3 regions of the Micromonospora sp. NPDC002296 genome follow, and region 2 is predicted to be linked to each of the others. Evidence: riboswitches for the same ligand, from Rfam matches in the RefSeq annotation. Region 2 holds a riboswitch; each other region holds the start of a gene.
The links. A riboswitch is a leader RNA that binds a small molecule or an ion and turns the genes downstream of it on or off. The one in region 2 is predicted to bind cobalamin.
Positions count from the first base shown of each region.

Region 1: it holds a riboswitch for cobalamin, as region 2 does, so the genes downstream of both, ABT023_RS10805 (ribonucleoside-diphosphate reductase subunit alpha) here and ABT023_RS12910 (CbtB domain-containing protein) in region 2, are expected to answer to the same signal.
Region 3: it holds a riboswitch for cobalamin, as region 2 does, so the genes downstream of both, bluB (5,6-dimethylbenzimidazole synthase) here and ABT023_RS12910 (CbtB domain-containing protein) in region 2, are expected to answer to the same signal.

Region 1 is NZ_JBEOWQ010000009.1:169,564-175,671, forward strand. Features, by position in the region: gene ABT023_RS10805 (ribonucleoside-diphosphate reductase subunit alpha) at 1-1,950, opposite strand, end outside; cobalamin riboswitch at 2,122-2,337, opposite strand; gene ABT023_RS10810 (hypothetical protein) at 2,641-5,865, shown strand.
Region 2 is NZ_JBEOWQ010000012.1:105,280-111,387, forward strand. Features, by position in the region: gene ABT023_RS12885 (RyR domain-containing protein) at 1-196, shown strand, start outside; gene ABT023_RS12890 (hypothetical protein) at 186-698, shown strand; gene ABT023_RS12895 (SCO2525 family SAM-dependent methyltransferase) at 708-1,502, opposite strand; gene ABT023_RS12900 (cobalt-precorrin-6A reductase) at 1,974-2,714, shown strand; gene ABT023_RS12905 (CbtA family protein) at 2,757-3,542, opposite strand; gene ABT023_RS12910 (CbtB domain-containing protein) at 3,645-3,854, opposite strand; adenosylcobalamin (AdoCbl) riboswitch at 3,894-3,981, opposite strand; gene cobA (uroporphyrinogen-III C-methyltransferase) at 4,001-5,023, opposite strand; gene cobBC (bifunctional hydrogenobyrinic acid a,c-diamide synthase/histidinol phosphate aminotransferase CobBC) at 5,014-6,108, opposite strand, start outside.
Region 3 is NZ_JBEOWQ010000008.1:175,627-181,734, reverse strand. Features, by position in the region: gene ABT023_RS09950 (serine hydrolase domain-containing protein) at 1-445, opposite strand, end outside; gene ABT023_RS09945 (dihydrolipoyl dehydrogenase family protein) at 529-1,974, shown strand; gene ABT023_RS09940 (crotonase/enoyl-CoA hydratase family protein) at 2,037-2,804, opposite strand; cobalamin riboswitch at 2,966-3,164, shown strand; gene bluB (5,6-dimethylbenzimidazole synthase) at 3,200-3,844, shown strand; gene ABT023_RS09930 (hypothetical protein) at 3,913-4,257, shown strand; gene ABT023_RS09925 (Rieske (2Fe-2S) protein) at 4,429-5,280, shown strand; gene ABT023_RS09920 (LysM peptidoglycan-binding domain-containing protein) at 5,443-6,108, opposite strand, start outside.

The DNA of each region.
Region 1 (6,108 bases), on a different contig from region 2:
GAGAGCGGTGTTGACCTGGAGGAACTCCCCGGACAGGGTCTCGCGCTTGAACAGGTTGGACACCTGCGGCTCGATGCACTCGTAGCAGCCGGCGATGGAGGCGATGGTGGCGGTCGGGGCGATCGCCACCAGCAGCGAGTTGCGCAGGCCGTGCGCGGCGACGCGCTCCCGCAGCACCCTCCAGCGCTGCGCCTGGCTGCCCGTGACGCCCCACAGGTCCGGCTGGAGCCGGCCGCGTGCCGCCCGGGTCTCGGCGAAGGCCGGGTGGGCTCCGAAGCGTTCCGCCAGGTCGGCGGAGGTCTCCAGGGCCGTCAGGTACAGCTCCTCGCTGATCCGGGTGGACAGCTCCCGGGCGGCCGGGGAGTCGAACGGCAGCCGCAGGGCGAAGAACACGTCCTGCAGGCCCATCAGGCCGAGGCCGACCGGCCGCCAGCGGGGGTTGCTCGCCGCGGCCTGCGGGGTCGGGTAGTAGTTGATGTCGATGACCCGGTCGAGGAACGTCACGGCGGTGCGGACGGTGGCGCGCAGCCGTTCCCAGTCGAGGCCGCCGTCGGCGAGGTGGGCGGCGAGGTTGACCGAGCCGAGGTTGCACACGGCGGTCTCGGCGTCGCTGGACACCTCGATGATCTCGGTGCACAGGTTGGACAGGTGCACCACGTTGCCCGGCTCGGCGGTCTGGTTGCACAACCGGTTCGCAGCGTCCTTGAACGTCATCCACCCGTTGCCGGTCTGCGCGAGGGTCCGCATCATCCGCCCGTACAGCTCCCGCGCCGGCACCTGCCGCACGTACCGGCCCTGAGCCTCGGCCGCCCGGTACGCCGCGTCGAACTCGTCCCCCCACAGGTCCGGCAGTTCCGGCACCACGTCCGGGTCGAACAGCGACCACACCCCGTCGGCCTCCACCCGGCGCATGAACTCGTCCGGGACCCAGTTGGCCAGGTTCAGGTTGTGGGTGCGCCGGGCATCCTCACCGGTGTTGTCCCGCAGTTGCAGGAACTCCTCGATGTCCGGGTGCCACGGCTCCAGGTAGACGCAGGCCGCGCCCTTGCGCCGGCCGCCCTGGTTGACCGCCGCCACCGAGGCGTCCAGCGTCCGCAGCCACGGCACGATCCCGTTGGACTGCCCGTTGGTGCCCCGGATCAGCGCGCCCCGCGACCGGACCCGGGAGAACGCGATGCCGATGCCGCCGGCGAACTTCGACAGGTTCGCCACCTGCGCGTACCGCTGGTAGATCGAGTCCAGTTCGTCGCGCGGGGAGTCGACCAGGTAGCAGGAGGACATCTGGGTGTGCCGGGTGCCGGAGTTGAACAACGTCGGCGAACTCGGCAGGTACGCCAGGCTCGACATCAACCGGTAGAACTCGATCACCTCGTCCGGGGCGTGGGACAGGCCGCAGGCCACCCGCAGCAACCAGTACTGCGGGGTCTCCGTAACCAGCCGGCTCGTCGGGTGGCGCAGCAGGTACCGGTCGTGGACCGTGCGCAACCCGAAGTACTCGAACCGCAGGTCACCGTGGGGGTCGACGGCGTCATCGAGCTGCGCGGCGTTGGCGGCGACGAACGCGGCGGTGCCGTCGCCGATGAGGCCCTCGACGTGTCCCCGTCGGATCGCCTCGCTGAACGAGCCGATGCCCTGCCTGCGGACCTCCTTGTCGATGTAGCCGGCCAGCAGGCGGGCGGCCAGCCGCGAGTACTGCGGCTCCTCGCCGATCATCTCGGCCGCGGTCTGGATGGACAGCCGGTCCAGCTCGGCGGTCGTCGCGCCGTCGTACAGGCCGCTGATCGTCCGCGTCGCCACCCGCAACGGGTCGACGTCGGCGAGGCCGACCGTCCACCGCTCGACCGCTCCGACGATCCTGTTGACATCGACCGGTTCGGTGCCGCCGTCGCGCTTGCGGACGCGCATCTGCGTCCGTCGCGGGCCCGGTAGGGCTGCCTCGTCGGCCACCATGCCGTCGGCCGGGACAACCTCGGTGACTGCCATCACTCACTCCTCGCGGGCTCGAGACCTGATGGCCTTGGGACGCGTGGAGGCAGACACCGGCGGACGTCACGCCGGCGAGGCGCGGGTCAGGTGGCGTCGGCCGTCCCACGCGGCCTCGGACCGCCGCCCACCCCGGTATGGGTACGCGGCGCGCTGGCAGGTCTTCGGACTCGCGGGCGTGACCGGGCTCGCCGGTCTTCTACTGGCCGTCGCTTCCCAGGCCGCAGGCGGCCCAGTGCTGATGACGGCGGTCGTTCCCACTCACCGCTGCGGGGCAGTCCCGGATTCCCACCGGGTTCCCTCTTGCCTCGACCACCCCGGATGAGCGGCCGAACCAGCTACGGCCGACACCATATATAGGGACTTCGGCGTTGTCACACCCCACATGTCGAGTCCGGGCGTGTCGGAGGCCCGGCGGTGAAGCCTCGTCGATTCCTGCGGCGCAGCGACCGAGCCGATTGGTGGAGCGGGTCTGGATCCAAGGACGGCGGACCCGGCCGGTAGGACCGGAACGGATGTCGACCGGTCGGGTTTCCGACGGGCGTCCGTACACAAGGGATGACGACCTCCTACGGTGACTTCCGGCACGCCAGGGATGGACGTCGCCGGGAATCGACCCGGCGACGCGATTCAGGCGTTTTACAGGGGGTTGTCTCGATGCACGTTCGGAGCCGCGCCATCGCGGGTCTGGTCGCCGGGGCTGTGCTGTTGACAGGCCAACCGGCGGCTGCAGGCAGTGCCGCCGACGAGGTCGCCAACGCCGGCGCTCGCGCCGCCACGGCAACGGTCGGCGGCGGCGGTGCGACACGTACGGCCGTCCGCACGGCCGCGGCCCTGTCGGCGCCGGGGCACACCGGGCTGGTTCCCAGCACGCCGCGCAATGACGTACCGAGGATCACCGACGGCGAGATCACCGACATCGAGGTGATCGGCAACCGGGTCTTCGTCGCCGGCTCCTTCACCGCGATCGCCAACGTCGGCGGGACGCCGGTGGCGCAGCCGTCGCTGGCTTCCTACAACATCGACACGGGCCTGGTCGACACCGGTTTCCAGCCGACGTTCGACGGGTCCGTCGAGGCCGTCGAGGCCTCGCCGGACGGCTCGTCGCTCTATGTCGTTGGCTCGTTCAACACGGTCGGCGGCCTGACGAAGCGCAAGATCGTACGGCTCGACCCGGTCACCGGCGCTCCGATCGCGGCGTTCACCGCGCAGGGGAACGGGCGCGCGACCGCTCTGGCCGTGAGCAGCACCGCGGTGTACGTGGGCGGCCAGTTCACGAAGGTGAACAGTGTGAACCGCGGCGGGCTGGTCGCGCTCAACCCGACGACGGGGGCGGTGGACAGCGGGTTCAACCTGCCCCTGTCCGGCGGCATCGGCGTCGGCGGCATGCTCACCGTGCAGCAGCTCAAGCTGACGCACAACGGCAGCAGCCTGCTGGTCGTGCACACCGGTCGCCAGATCGCCGGCCAGGACCGCTACGGGGTCGGCCTCGTCGACACCGCCACCAAGGCCCTCCTGCCGTGGCGCACCCGCCTCTGGGAGGACAACCTGTCCTTCGTCGGCGGCATCCAGCGGGTCTTCGCCGGTGACGTCGCGCCGGACGACTCCTACTTCGTCGTCACCAGCGGTTCGGGAGGCGACCGCCCGCCGATCAACGACACGGCGATCGCGTTCCCGGTGGCCGGTGCCGACCACGTCGAGCCGATCTGGGTGTCGCGTCACTTCGACAGCATCTACTCGGTCGCCATCACCGAGACGGCCGTGTACGTCGGCGGCCACTTCAGTTGGCAGGAATCGCCGACCTCCAACGTCCCGTGGCCCGGCCTGGACAACGTCGGGTACGGCACGGGCCAGGGCCTGAGCGGCTACGGTCTCGGCGACCAGGTGGTCCGCCGTGACCACCTCGGCGCGCTCGACCCGGCCACGGGCACGGCGATCGAGTGGAACCCGGGTTCCAGCTCGTACGAGGGGGAGAAGGCGATGCTGGCCACCCCGCGCGGCCTCTTCGTCGGTGGCGACGGCAACACCAAGGGCGGCCTGCCGGTGGGGCGGGTCGGGTTCTTCGACCTCGCCCAGGCGCCGGCGCCCTCGCCGGTCGACACGACGATCGTCACGCCCATCGAGGGGGCGGTCAAGCAGGCCAACGCGCCGTTCGCGTTCGGCGGGCAGGCGACTTCTCCGGCCGGCGTCACCAAGGTCGGTATCGAGATCCAGAACCGGGGTTCCAAGAAGTACCTGCAGGACGACCTCACGACGTGGGGCGCCGCCAACAGCATCAACGCGACGGTCGCAGCGGTGAACACCGCCTCGACCTCGTGGTCCCTCACCGTGTCGCTGCCCGTCGGCGAATACCAGGTCCAGGCGAAGACGTTCGGCAACAACGGCCAGAGCGACGCCTCGAAGGCCGTCAAGAAGATCGAGACCTTCAGCTTCGACGACCTGCCGCCGACCACGAAGATCACCTCGCCGCCCGCCGGCCTGGTCGCCGCCCAGAGCTTCGTCGCGACCGGCACCGCCAGCGACGACAAGGGCGTCAGCGCGATGACGTACTCGTTCCGCAGGTCGGACAACCAGTACCTCCAGGACGACGGAACGGCAGCACCGGTCTACAACACCTTCCGCGGCGAGCCGGACGTCATCGGCGCGTTGTCGACCACCTGGCAGGTCGAGGTGGCCCTCCCCACCGAGGGCGAATGGAAGATGACGGCCACCGCCATCGACAACGCCGGTCAGAGTGACCTGCGCGGCGACACCCGGGACTGGATCATCTCGGCGACCGGCGTCGCGCCGTCGGTAGCCGTCACCACCCCCACGCCGATGACGCCGCCCACCGCCGCCGCACCGATCACCGTCGCGCCGGGCGGCTCGATCACGTTCTCGGGGACCGCCGGCGACGACGGCACCCTGAAGTCGGTCGAGGTCTACCTGCGCAACAACACCACGCGCGAGGCGCTGGCGGCCGACGGCACGTGGGGCGCCGACTCGATCGCGGCCTACCACCGGGTCTCACCGATCAACCTGAACGCCTCGTCGTACAACTGGTCGTACACCACCGTGCCGCTGACGCCCGGCGTGTACGACTTCCGGGTGCGGGCCACCGACAACCTGGGCCTGAGCACGGCGAACGCCAACCTGGGCCGGCTCACCGTCACCGCCCAGGTGCCCGGTGACGCCTTCCCGAACGGCCTGTTGAGCTTCACCGGTGTCGACCAGAACGTCGACCAGTTGCACCTCAACCTGGCCGGCACCGCGACCGACAACAACGGCGTGCAGAGCGTGCGGGTGGCGCTGCGCGACCTGGACACCGGCCGGTACGTGCAGCCGAACGGCACCATGGCGGCGAGCTTCGCCACGGTGAACGCCACCCTCGCCTCGCCCGGCGCGACGAGCACCGCGTTCACCCTGTCGATCGACCTGCCGACCAAGGGTGAGTACAGCGTCGAGGCGTGGGCCGTCGACACGGCGGGCCAGCAGGACGGTTCGACCTCCGGCGCCACCGCTCGGTACCTCGTGTATCCGGGCGATCTCGACCCACGGCTGGAGCCGAGCCTCACCCCGCAGGACGGCGAGGTCTACACGGACTCACGGATCGTGGTCACCGGACGTGCCGTGGACGACGTCGGGATGCTCCGGGTGGACGTCCAGATCGTCAACAGCGCCGGCCAGGGGATGAACGCCTCCGGCGTGTTCAGCACGCCGTCGGTCCCGGGCAACTTCCCGTGGATCTCGGTGTTCCTCACCAGCCCGGGATCCCCGGGGTCGAACTTCGCGTACACGTCACCGGTGGTCCCGGCGGGTGCCTACACCGTCTCGGTCAGAGGGACCGACAACTACGGTCAGCTGCAACAGCCGCCGAAGACCGTCCCCGTGACCGTCAGCTGAGTCGATCGGCCGCAGACCGGTCTGCTTCGGGAAGGGCTCCTGCCCCCACAGCAGATCGGTCTGCGGCCCCGCACCGTCGACGCGCTCCCGGTCGGGACGCCATGGCCGGGCCAACTGTCGTCGACAGATCTTGATACACACGGAAACAATAATTATCAACCCACGCCAAAAAGACTTCCATCAATCGATGGACGCATTTCCGCCAATCGCCATCAAGCCAACCTCGCAGTACGATCCCGAAAA
Region 2 (6,108 bases):
CGGCGAGTTCCGCGACGACGTCCGGCGACGGCATCCCGCCCTGCGGCCCTGGGACGAGCTGCCCCTCGACGTCCAGGAGCAGAACCGCGCGGAGATCCGGGCCCTGCCCGACGTGCTCTCCGACAGCGGGTTCGAGCTGATCCGGCTGGCGCCCGAGGTGCCCGAGCAGCGGGAAGGACCGAGGGATGCCGACTGAACCCGCACCGGTGCGCGTCGGCATAGCCGGGCACATCAACCTGACCCGCGACACCGAGTTGCTCGTCGCCGACGCGCTCCGCACCGAGTTGCGCCGGATCAGCGACCGTCCGGTGCACGGCGTCACCTGCCTGGCCGCCGGCGCCGACCAGGTCTTCGCGCGCACGCTGCTGGACATGGGCGGCACGTACGAGGTGATCGTACCCGCCCGCGACTACCGCACCGCCGTGATCGCCCCGGAGAACCGAGCGACCTTCGACGAGCTGCTCGCCCGGGCGGCGGCGGTGGTCCACCCCGGCTACGACCGCTCCGGCACGGCCGCCTACGTGGCCGCCAACCGGGAGCTGGTGCGACGGGTGCAGCGACTCGTGGCGGTCTGGGACGGTGATCCGGGCTGCCACGCGGCGGCGACCGACCGGACCGTCGACTGGGCGCGGCAGCAGGGCATCCCGATCACGATCCTCTGGCCCGTCGGCGCCCGCCGGACGAATACCGGCGACTGACGCGATGCCCTAACCGCGGCTGCGGCCGGTGGCCAGCAGCATGCTCAGGTATCCGTCCCGCAGCGGCGTCCGGGGCCGGACCTCGTGGACGTCCAGGTCGTACGCGCTGGTCGCGATGCTGGCCACCACCTCGGCGTGGTGCAGCGCCACGGCCGGGAACAGGTGCTCGCCGACGTGGTAGCCCCGGGAACCGAGCATGACCGCCACGACGAAGGGCGAGCCGGGCCGCAGCGCGCGCAGGAAGCTGCCGATGGCGTGCTCGGCCTCCGCCTGGTCGGCCGATATGGAACAGGCCACGAAGAACATCGTGCCGGCGTCCCAGGCGCGCCTGGGCAGGTCGAAGACACTGGCCCGCAGCACCCGGCCCACCTGAGCCAACCGGCCCCGGGGGTCGGTCACCGCCGAGTACGCCGGGTGCTCCGCGCACACCTGCCAGTACGGGTCCCAGAGCTCGTCGTAGCCGGCGATCTGCGTGCTCAGCCAGCGCACGTTCGACGCCGACCATTCACACAGGTCGAGCGTGCGCGCGATCGGCAGCAGCGACAGCGCCGGGTAGAGGTTCGCCCCCGACCCGACGTCGACACAGCACGCGTCGGAGAGTGTCGTCTCAGCGAAGAAGTCCCTGGTCCGGCGGAGGAGCTCACGATCGTCGGCACGCAGCACCGCGTAGTTGTGCCGGACGTACGCCTGGGGGTCGAAGCTGTCCCACTCGACGTCTGAATTGGCCGGCCCCGGAGACCGGGTCGACGGTGCGGGCGTCGACGACTCGCCACAACCGCCGCCCGCCGCCGGGATCAACGCCATCGAGGCTCCTCCATCCATGTTGGTGGATCACATTGGTCGTCGTAGCGGCGCTTTCCCCCACTGACCCCTGTGTAGCGGAGGTAGTGGTGGCTCGCAAGTGGCGGCACCGTGGCAACTCCGGCGATCGACGAAGCGCTGCCGCCAGCAATGTCCTTCGATGGGTCATCATCGAATGAGCATGCATCCTTCCCCCGGCGGGCTGCTTGCCCTGCGCCGTTGGTCTCACCCACCCTGACGCCCAGGTCCGGGCAGGGAAGGCAACGAGGGACGGCTCGGAGAATTTCGGGCCCGCCGGTCCGCCGGGCAGACGGGAAGCGATACTGGAGCGGTGGACGCACAGGCTCGCCGTACCGCCCGGTTCTTGGTGACGGGCACGACCCCTGACGCGGGCAGGAAGCATCTCGATGTCGACGCGTTGCTGGGCCTGGCCGGGCATGGCGTTCCCACCGTCCCGGCGATCGGACCTCACGCGTGAGGATCCTCGTGCTCGGCGGGACGGGGGAGGCCCGCGCGCTGGCGGCCGCGCTCGTCGAGGACGGTGCCGAAGTCGTGACCTCGCTTGCGGGACGTGTCGCGCGTCCGCGGCTGCCGGTCGGAGGGGTGCGTGTCGGTGGCTTCGGAGGGATCGAGGGGCTGACGACGTACCTGGAGGGGGCCGGGGTGGGTGCTGTCGTCGACGCGACGCACCCGTTCGCGGAGAGGATCAGCGCCAACGCGGCTGCGGCGTGCCCGGCGGTCGGCGTTCCGCTGCTCCGCCTGGAGCGGCCCGGCTGGGCCGGACGGCCTGAGGCGTCCGGCTGGCACTGGGTCGGCGACCACGACGAAGCCGCCCGAGTGGCGGCAGGACTGGGGGAACGGCCGTTCCTCACCGTCGGGCGGCAGTCGCTCGGACGCTTCGTCGAGCCGCTGCGCCGCCACGCGTGCCTCGTGCGCGTGGTGGACGAGCCGGACATCCGCCTGCCGGCCCCCTGGATGCTGCTGCGCAGCCGTGGACCGTACACGATCGAGCACGAGCGGCAGGTGATGGCGGACGCGGACGTCCTGGTGACGAAGGACTCCGGCGGTGACCACACCGTCGCGAAGCTCGAGGTCGCCGCCGAGCGGGCGATGCCGGTGGTCGTCGTCCGCCGAGCCGGCCCGCCGGGCGGTGTCCGGGTCGTCCGCGACGTCGACGCCGCGCTGGCCTGGGTGCGGGCGCTGTCGGCACGCTGACCGCAGCCGCGCGGGTGGTGCGCGGCTGCGGCCAGGGGCGGCTCAGAGCGTGGCGGCCAGTTCCTGGCGGCGCAGCCGCTCGGCGGCTCGGTCCGCGTCACGTCCGACCAGGCCGGTCAGCACGAAGCCGAGGACGGTCCACGTCGCGGCCAGGGTCACGACCGACGAGCGGCGGAAGTACCAGAGCGTGTCGGCCGGGAAGTCGCCGACCTCGTTGACCGTCGGCAGGACGGCGCCGGCGATCACGACCACCACGAGGTACGCGGCGGCACCGACCAACACCGCGGCGTACACGCCCAGCCGGGGCAGGACCCGCCGGGCCAGGAGCACGGCGCCGATCGCCGCGACGAGGCTCAGCGCCCAGAAGCCGAAGTACAGGGCGGTCCGCTCGCCGATCGTGTCGCCCGAGCCCACCGCCGGCGGCGTGGCGGGGTACTTGAAGAACGGCACCAGCCCCGTGGCGACGAAGCCGACGCCGGCCACCACCGCGGTGGAGGCTCGTGCGGAGAGCCTGCCCAGACGCCCGACGGCGAACGCGGCAGCGAGCCCCGTGGCGCCGCCGAGAACCGCGCCCAGCAGGATGGTGCCGGTTGCCAGGCCCCACGTCGACTGCGTGTCGCGGGAGACCTCGGCCTCCTCACCGTGGCTGTGGGATTGCTCGGCGGTCGCGTCGTCGTGCGTGTGCCCGTCTTCGGCCGAGCCCGCCTCCTCCAGGGCGATGGCGGTGTCGATCTGAGGCTCAGCGACGACGTAGGCGACGAGGAAGGCTGCGAAGCCGGCGATCAGGCCGGCCAGCAGGCCGTGTACGAGGAAGGTACGAGGGGCCATCGAGGGTCCGTTCGAGAGCCGGCTGCGGGCAGCACGAGCCGCCGGCGGGCCGGGAGCGAGAGGAAGAAGAATCCGGCCGACCGGACGGCGGACGCGCGAGCGTCAGTGGCAGGGGTAGCCCAGGACGTGTCGTGCGTCGTGCACCAACTCGTGGACGGCGGTGCCCTCGAAGACGGAGAATGCTCCCTGCTCGGCGCCCACGAAGAACAGGACGACGGCGGTGAGCAGCGCGAAGAACAGCGCCCAGGGGGCGAGCTCGCGCACGGGGATGGTGGGAACGGCGGCCGGAGCGGCCGTGGTTGCCTGAGACATGACACTCCTTGGGAATTCTGCGTCCCGTCGATGAATGTTCACCTGGCTGGAGGGTCTGGCTTCGCCGCAAGCGGCGTCACAGTAGCGCGACTGCGCCGGGATCGCACCGGCTTCCTTCAGCAAGGTGGGACGACCATAGCAGGTATTCAAGCGGGAAACGGTGCGGCGACTGTCACGACCGTCCGCGCAGGACCCGGCTCCAGCGCGGCCACGTGACCGATGACCGCGACGGCCGGGGCGCCGATGCCGGCCGCGGCGGTGTCGGCGACGATGTGGGCGAGGGTGCTGCGGACGACCTGCTGGCTGGCCAGGCTGGCGTCCGCCACGACCGCGCACGGCGTGCCCTCGTCCAGGTCGGCGGCGATGAGCGCTTCGACGATGGCAGGAAGGGTACGCACGCCCATGAGCACCACGATCGTGGTGCCGGAGCGGGCGAGGGCCGGGTAGTCGATCGACGAATCGGGGTGGCCCGGCGGTACGTGGCCGGAGACGACGGTGAAGCCCTGGACGAGTCCGCGGTGGGTGACCGGAATGCCGGCGAGCTCGGGGCCCGCGACGCTGGACGTCACGCCGGGCACCACGGTGGTGGCGACCCCGGCGTCGGCGCACGCGGCAACCTCCTCGAAGCCGCGGCCGAACACGTAGGAGTCGCCGCCCTTGAGCCGCACGACGTGACGCCCGGCGCGGGCGTGCTCTACGAGGAGACCGTTGATCGCCTCCTGGCTGGTGCTTCGCCCGTAGGGGATCTTCGCGACGTCGACGACCTCGGCCTCCGGGCGGGCCCACGCCAGCGCCTCCCACGACGCGAGCCGGTCGGCGATGATCACGTCGGCCTGTTCGATGGCCGCACGTCCGGCGACGGTGACCAGACCGGGGTCCCCGGGGCCTGCGCCGACCAGCGTGACATGACCGGCCCGGCCCGTCCGGGCGGGTGCGTCAGTCGTCGGGGGCGCGACGGCCCGCAGCACGACATCGAAGCAGCCCTCGTCCACGGGTGCCGTGACCCAGGTCAGGCGCCGACGGAGGGCGAGGTCCTCCAGCGCGGCGCACACGGTCGGCGCTGCGACGGTGACAGCTGCACCCTCACGCAGCAGCGCAGCGACCGTGGCAATGGCGCGCGGGCCCCCGTCGAGGACGAGCACGCTGCGACCGGTGACGTTCAGTTCCATGCGACGGTGAGTCCCAACGTGGTGAGCAGATGGCGGGTGGCGGCCGGCTCGCGGACGGCGATGCGCGCCCACGAGCCGTCGAGACCGGGGAAGACGTCGGTCCGGCGCACAGCCACGCCCGCGTCCCTGAGGCGCGCGTGCGCCCCGGAGCCCAGACGGGCGAGGACGAACGGGGCGTTGGACTCCGCGACCGTGAGGCCGAGCTCGCTCAGCCCGTCCACGAGCGTGCGCCGCTGCCGCACGCACAGCGCGGCCCGGCGCCCCGCCTCGGCCTCGGCCTGCGGCCCGGTGGTCGCGACGACGGCATGCAGCGCCGGGGTGCCGACCGACCAGGGCGGTTGCTGGGTCCGGAGGTCGGCGACCACGGCGGCGTCGCCCACGACGTACCCGGCGCGGATGCCGGGGATCGACCACAGCTCGGCCAGGCTTCGCACCACGACCAGCCCGGGTAGCCGGTGCGAGGTGAGGGTCTGCGGCTCGCCCGGCACGAAGCCCATGAACGTCTCGTCCACGACGACGACGCGCCCGGGGCGGCACAGGGCGCGCAGGGTCGCGGCGGTGTGCAGGCGCCCGGTCGGGTCGGCGGGGTTGCCCACCACGACGAGGTCCGCGTCGTCAGGGACGGCGTCGGGGTCGAGGGCGAAGTCGTCCTCGGTCCGGCACAGGACATGGGTGACGGTGTGGCCCGCGGCGCGTAGCGCGACGTCGGGCTCGGTGAACTGGGGGTGCACGACGACCGGGCGTCGCCAAGGACGTGCTCGGGCGAGCAGGAAGAACGCCTCGGCGGTGCCGGCCGTGACGAGCACCTCGGACTCGTCACGACCGTGGCGACGCGCCACAGCGACGTGAGCCGCGGTGGCTTCGGGGTAGGTGTCGGAGGTCGCGATTGCGTCGCGCAACGCCCGTTCGAGCCACTCGGGGCGGGGGAGCTGGCCGACGTCGGCCGCCAGGTCCAGCAGGCCGGCGGACAGCTCGACGTCGCCGTGGTGGCGCGACGGGGCCGCGGGCGGTTCGGGACCCAGCGGCACGGCGACGGCGTGCGTTCGTGGCACACCGGGTGCCGCGATCGCGTCCGCCCGGTGCAC
Region 3 (6,108 bases), on a different contig from region 2:
ACGTCCAGGCGTGCTCGCCCGCGACCGTCCCCGGCTCCCACTGCGGCTCGGCGGCGGCCAGGTCGGCGCAGAGCAGGTCCCAGTCGGCGACCGCCCCGGCCGGGCGGGGCACCGGAAACGCCGGCAGCCCGGCGGTGTGGCTGAGCACCTGCCGGACGGTGGCCGGGGCGCGGAACCCCGGCCAGTGGTCGGCGACCGGGTCGTCGAGGTCGAGCCGGCCCCGGTCGACCAGCGCCAGCAGGCACAGCGCGGCCACCGGCTTGCCGACCGAGTACACGTTGACCAGGGTGTCCGGTGCCCACTGCCGGCCCGGCCGGCCGACGCCGGCGACGAGGTCGACCACCGGCCGGCCGTCGTACCAGACGGCGAGGCCGGCCCCCGTCTCCCGGCCGGTGGAGAACAGGTCGTGGAAGCAGTCCCGGACCGGGCCGAAGTGTGGGCGCATCCGGCCACGGTAGGGGAGACGCGCGGACGCCGGCAGGCGACACGGTGCGGTGCGGTGGCGCGGTGCGGAATGCTGGCGGCATGGTGGAACCGGAACTGGTGGACGTGGTCGTGGTCGGGCTCGGCGTCGGCGGCGAGGAGGTGGCCGGCCGCCTCGCCGAGGCGGGCCTCGACGTCGTCGGCATCGAGCGGAGCCTGGTCGGCGGGGAGTGCCCGTACTGGGGGTGCATCCCGAGCAAGATGATGATCCGGGCGGCGAACGCGATCGCCGAGGCCCGGCGGGTCAACGAGTTCGCCGGCACGGCCGAGGTCCAGCCGGACTGGGCGCCGGTGGCGAAGCGGATCCGCGCGGAGGCCACCGACACCTGGGACGACCGGGTCGCGGTGGAACGGTTCACCGGCAAGGGCGGGCGGTTCGTGCGCGGCAGCGGCCGGCTCGACGGCCCCGCCCGGGTACGCGTCGGCGACCAGGTCTTCCAGGCCCGGCATGGGATCGTGCTCGGCACCGGCACCCGGCCCTCCGTGCCGCCGATCGCCGGGCTCGCCGACACCCCGTACTGGACGAACCACCAGGCCGTCGAGGTCGAGGAGCTGCCCGGGTCGTTGCTCGTGCTCGGCGGCGGCGCGATCGGGCTGGAGCTGGCCCAGGTCTTCGCCCGGTTCGGGGTGGCGGTGACGGTGGTGGAGGCGGCGGAACGGGTGCTCGCCGTCGAGGAGCCCGAGGCGTCCGAGGTGGCCGCCGCCGCGCTGCGCGCGGACGGGGTGCGGATCTCCACCGGGGTGAAGGCCGAGCGGGTCGACCACGACGGGCGGGCGTTCACCCTCAGCGCGGCCGGCGGCGTCGAGTTCACCGCCGAGAAGCTGCTGGTGGTGACCGGCCGGCGGGCGCACCTCGACGAGCTGGGGCTGGACGCCGTCGGGGTGGACCCGTCCCAGCGGTACCTCGCCGTCGACGACCGGATGCGCGCCGCCGGGGCCCTCTGGGCGGTCGGCGACCTGACCGGCGAGGGCGCGTTCACCCACATCGCCATGTACCAGGCGGCCATCGTGGTCGCCGACGTGCTCGACCGTGTCCGGCGGGCGCGGTCCGGCCCGGACGCCAGCGGCACCGCCAGCGCGGTCGGCGGCGCGGCGAGCACGGCGGGGGCCGGGATCGCCGGCGGCGTGCCGCACGCCGACTACCGGGCGCTGCCCCGGGTCACCTTCACCGACCCCGAGGTGGGCGCGGTCGGGCTGACCGAGCGGCAGGCCCGCGAGCGCGGCATCAACGTGCAGGTCGGCGTGAGCCGGCTCGGCGCGTCCACCCGGGGCTGGATCCACCGGGCCGACGGACTGATCAAGCTGGTCGCCGACGCCGACCGGGGCGTCCTGGTCGGCGCGACCTCGGTCGGCCCGGCCGGCGGCGAGGTGCTGTCGGGCCTGGTGGTGGCGGTGCACGCGGCGGTCCCGCTGACCCAGCTCCGGAACATGATCTACGCGTACCCGACGTTCCACCGCGCCGTCGAGGACGCCCTGCGCAACCTGAGGTAGCGCCGCCGCTGGTTCCCTGATCGTCCGACGCGCACGGGGTCGTGCCGGTGCGGTGCGGACGATCAGGGAGACGCGGGTGCGCCGTGCCGGCCGGCGCCCGCGGCGAAGCGGGCCGCACCCGCCGCCGCGTCGGCCGCCAGCGACTCCGCGCCGTGGGCCAGCTCGACCGCGAGGGCCTCCGGCTCGGTCAGGTTGGCGCCGGCCAGCACCGCCGCCCGGTCGTTGCGCAGGCAGGTCTGCGGGTGGCGGGCGATCCCGGCGGCCAGCCGCTCGGCCTCCACCCGGGCCGTACCCGGCGCGACCAGTCGATTCACCAGACCCATCGCGTACGCCTCCTCGGCCGGCACCGGTCGGCCGGTGAGGATCAGGTCCATCGCCCGGCTCTCGCCGATTAGCCTGGGCAGCCGGAAGGTACCCCCGTCGACCAGCGGCACCCCCCACCGCCGGCAGAAGACCCCGAGCACCGCGTCGGACTCGGCCACCCGCAGGTCGCACCAGAGGGCCAGCTCCAGCCCCCCGGCCACGGCGTACCCGGAGATCGCCGCGATCACCGGCTTGGACAGTCGCATCCGGGTCGGGCCCATCGGACCGTCGCCGTCGGGCTCGACCCGGTTGCCGCCGGGGGTGCCGATCGCCTTCAGGTCCGCCCCGGCGCAGAACGTTCCGCCCGCCCCCCAGAGCACGGCCACCGCCGCCTCCGGGTCGGCCTCGAAGGCCCGGAACGCGTCGGCCAGGGCCCGGGCGGTCGACCCGTCGACGGCGTTGCGCGCCGCCGGCTGATCCAGGATCACCGTGGTCACGGCCCCGGCGCTTTCGACCCGTACCCCCATCGGCGTGCCTCCCGGTCGGACGGCTCCGGCCCTCGGCCGCGGGCCGGCGGTGCGGGCCGAGGTGGCCGGCGGGCCGGCCCCTGGGGTGGTGGCGTCCACCCCGACACGACCGTAGCGGCCCGTCCGTCCCGACGGCGCACGGGCGGGGCGCTAGCATCGGCGACGGCACGATCATGTGAGGTGCCTCGCGCCTGCGGGGAGAATCGGGAAGCCGGTGGGAATCCGGCACGGGCCCGCCGCGGTGACCGGGGAGCCGCCGTCCACGCGCGTCACGCGCAGCCACTGGCCGCACGGCTGGGAAGGCGGACGGTCGGGCGTCGATCCGGGAGTCCGAAGACCGGCCTCGCGTCGGGTGCCCACCGCAGCGGTGGGCCGAGCGCAGCGGGAGCCTGCCTGTGAACATCTACGACACCATCCACCGCCGCCGGGACGTCCGGGCCGAGTTCACCGGGGAGCCGGTGCCGGCGGACACCCTGCACCGGATCCTCGACGCGGCGCACGCCGCGCCCAGCGTCGGATACTCGCAGCCGTGGGACTTCGTCCTGGTCCGGGATGCCGGGACCCGCCGCCGGTTCCACGAGCACGTCCAGGTCGAACGGGACACGTTCGCCGCCACCCTCGACGGCGAGGCGGCCGAGCGGTTCGCCCGGATCAAGATCGACGGAGTGCTGGAGTCGACCCTGTCGATCGTGGTCACCTACGACCCGGCGCGGGGTGGCCCGGCTGTCCTCGGGCGGCACGCCATCGCCGACTCCGGCCTCTACTCGGTCTGCCTGGCCATCCAGAACCTGTGGCTCGCCGCCACCGCCGAGGGGCTCGGCGTCGGTTGGGTCTCCTTCTACCGGGAGCCGTTCGTGGCCGGGCTGCTCTGCATCCCGGACGGCATCCGGCCGGTGGCGTGGCTCTGCCTCGGGCCGGTCACCCACCTGGCGACCGTGCCGGACCTGGAACGGCACGGGTGGCGGCGGAAGCGCCCTCTCGCCGAGGCGGTGCACCACGACCGTTGGGCGGTAACCGACCGGCGAACGGCTGATTCATGAACCTCGATTGCTGGGATAGCGTGGCATTCACCCTCAGTCCTCAACCCGCTACGTTCGGGAGGATCTTCATGCGTGCCACCGTCAGGGTCCTGCTCGCCTCCGTCCTCACCGCCCTCGGCCTGACCGCCGCCGTAGCCACCCCGGCCCTGGCCAGCGCCCCCGCGCCCTTCTGCGAGTCCGGCGGGTCGCAGTTCTACTGCGACGCCACCAGCACCGGCACGACGACCTGGACGGTCACCTGGTACTCCGGCAGCGTCGGGACCTTCACGAGCGCCGGACCGACCCTCTTCGCCGGCTGCCCCTACTCCAACATCGGCCTGCAGGTGCGGGTCAGCTACAGCTACTTCGACGGCAGCGTGACCCAGTACAGCGACACCGGTAGGTTCATCTGCCGCAGCGGCCCCTGGCAGTAGCCGCCGGGTCCCGCGCCGCCGGGCGGCCGGTGGCGCGGGACCCACCGCCGGTGACGTGCGGGTGCGGCGGCGGTGTCGGCCGTGTCCCCGGGACTGCCGGCCGGCATGTATGGCGACGGGCTCGTCACCGCCGACCGGTTTGCGACCGCTCCTGCCGGGAAGCCGGACGGGATGCGGGCACTCTTGACGAGAATCGAACAGACTTCGGCGCTGGACCGGGCCGGGGACCGGTTGCAGCGCGCCGTCCAGGCCACCATCCGCCCGCAGCGGGTGCGCGACCTGCTGCACGGCGTCTTCCTCGGGCATCCGCTGCACCCGGCGCTGGTGCAGGTGCCGGTGGGTGCCTGGATCAGCGCCGCCGTGCTGGACCTCATGCCCGGTCAGCGTCGGGCGGCCACCACGCTGGTCGGGCTGGGCACGATCAGCGCACTCCCGGCGGCGGTCGCCGGGCTGAACGACTGGGCGGCCCTCGCCCGGGACCAGCGCCGGATCGGCCTGGTGCACGCCGCCGCCAACACCGTCGGCCTGGCCCTGTACGCGGGCTCGCTGGCCGCCCGCCTGCGCGGGCGGCACGGGACCGGGCGGGCGCTGGCGTACCTCGGCCTGAGCGCGGTGAGCGCGGGGGCGTACCTCGGGGGGCACCTGGCGTACAAGCAGGGGGCCCAGGTCAACCAGAGCGTGTCCGAGATGCACCTGATCAGCGACGGCTGGCACCCACTGGCGGACCTCGCCGGGCTGCCGCAGCGGACGCTGGTCACCCGCGAGATGGACGACGTCTCGGTGATCCTCTACCGGCACGGCGACGAGGTCACCGTGATGCTGGAGCGCTGCCCGCACCAGAGCGGTCCGCTCGGCGAGGGCGAGGTCACCGAGATCGACGGGCACGCCTGCGTGGTCTGCCCGTGGCACGGCAGCGCGTTCCGGCTCAACGGCGGCGAGGTCATGCACGGGCCGTCCGGGAACGACCAGCAGATCCTGCCGACCCGGGTGGTCGACGGGGTGTTGCAGGCCCGACTGCCCTGACCGTTCCCACGCCCGCCGTAGGCGCCGCTCCCGCCGCCCCGGCGCCATCGCCGGGCCCATCCGGCGAACCGCTCTTGCGCGGGAACTGTGGCATCGGCGCGCGCCATGACCACACAATCCGTGACAGCGTGTGCAGGGCGGGCGGGGGTGGGGCCTCCGGCGTCAGTTCCGGCGGTGTCGGCCGGAGACCAGGGCCCGCGCGCCGGCGGCGGCCCGGGCGATGCCCGGCCGGCGGCGCAGCCCGAGGACCGCGCCGATCTGTGCCCCGACGATGCTGGCCACGGCGAGCACCGCCGAGACCGCGAGCGGGCGGTTCACCGAGTCCTCCTCACTCACCCGGGAAGCCCCGGCGGCCATTGCCGGCTGCGGCCCGGAGGGCGGCTGGGCCACCTGCTGGCTGCCGCGGGTCGACTCGGCCGACGGTTGGGTGGCCGGCGGCGCGGGTGCCGGGCGGGTGGACTGCGGCTTCGCGGGCGGCGTCGTCGCCGGGGTCGCGGGCGCTTCGGCGGCCGGCGGGGTGGCCGGGGTCGCGGGCGGGGGAGCGACCGCGCCGCCGGGTGCGGGGGCCGTGGGCCGGACCACCAGCCGGCCGGTGGCGTGCGTACGGGCCCCGGCGTCGCCCGCGCCGTCGGGCAGCCTGATGAGCTGCCCCGGGCGGATCCGGTCGGGGTCGTGCAACCGGTTCAGCTTCGCCACGTCCCGGTACCGCTCGAAGTCGTCGAGGTAGCGCTCGGCGACCTCGCCCAGGTAGTCGCCCTTCGCCACCCGGTACACCGTCGGCTCCACCGGCTCGGGGAGCTGAGCCGCCGTGGTGACCACGACCGGCGA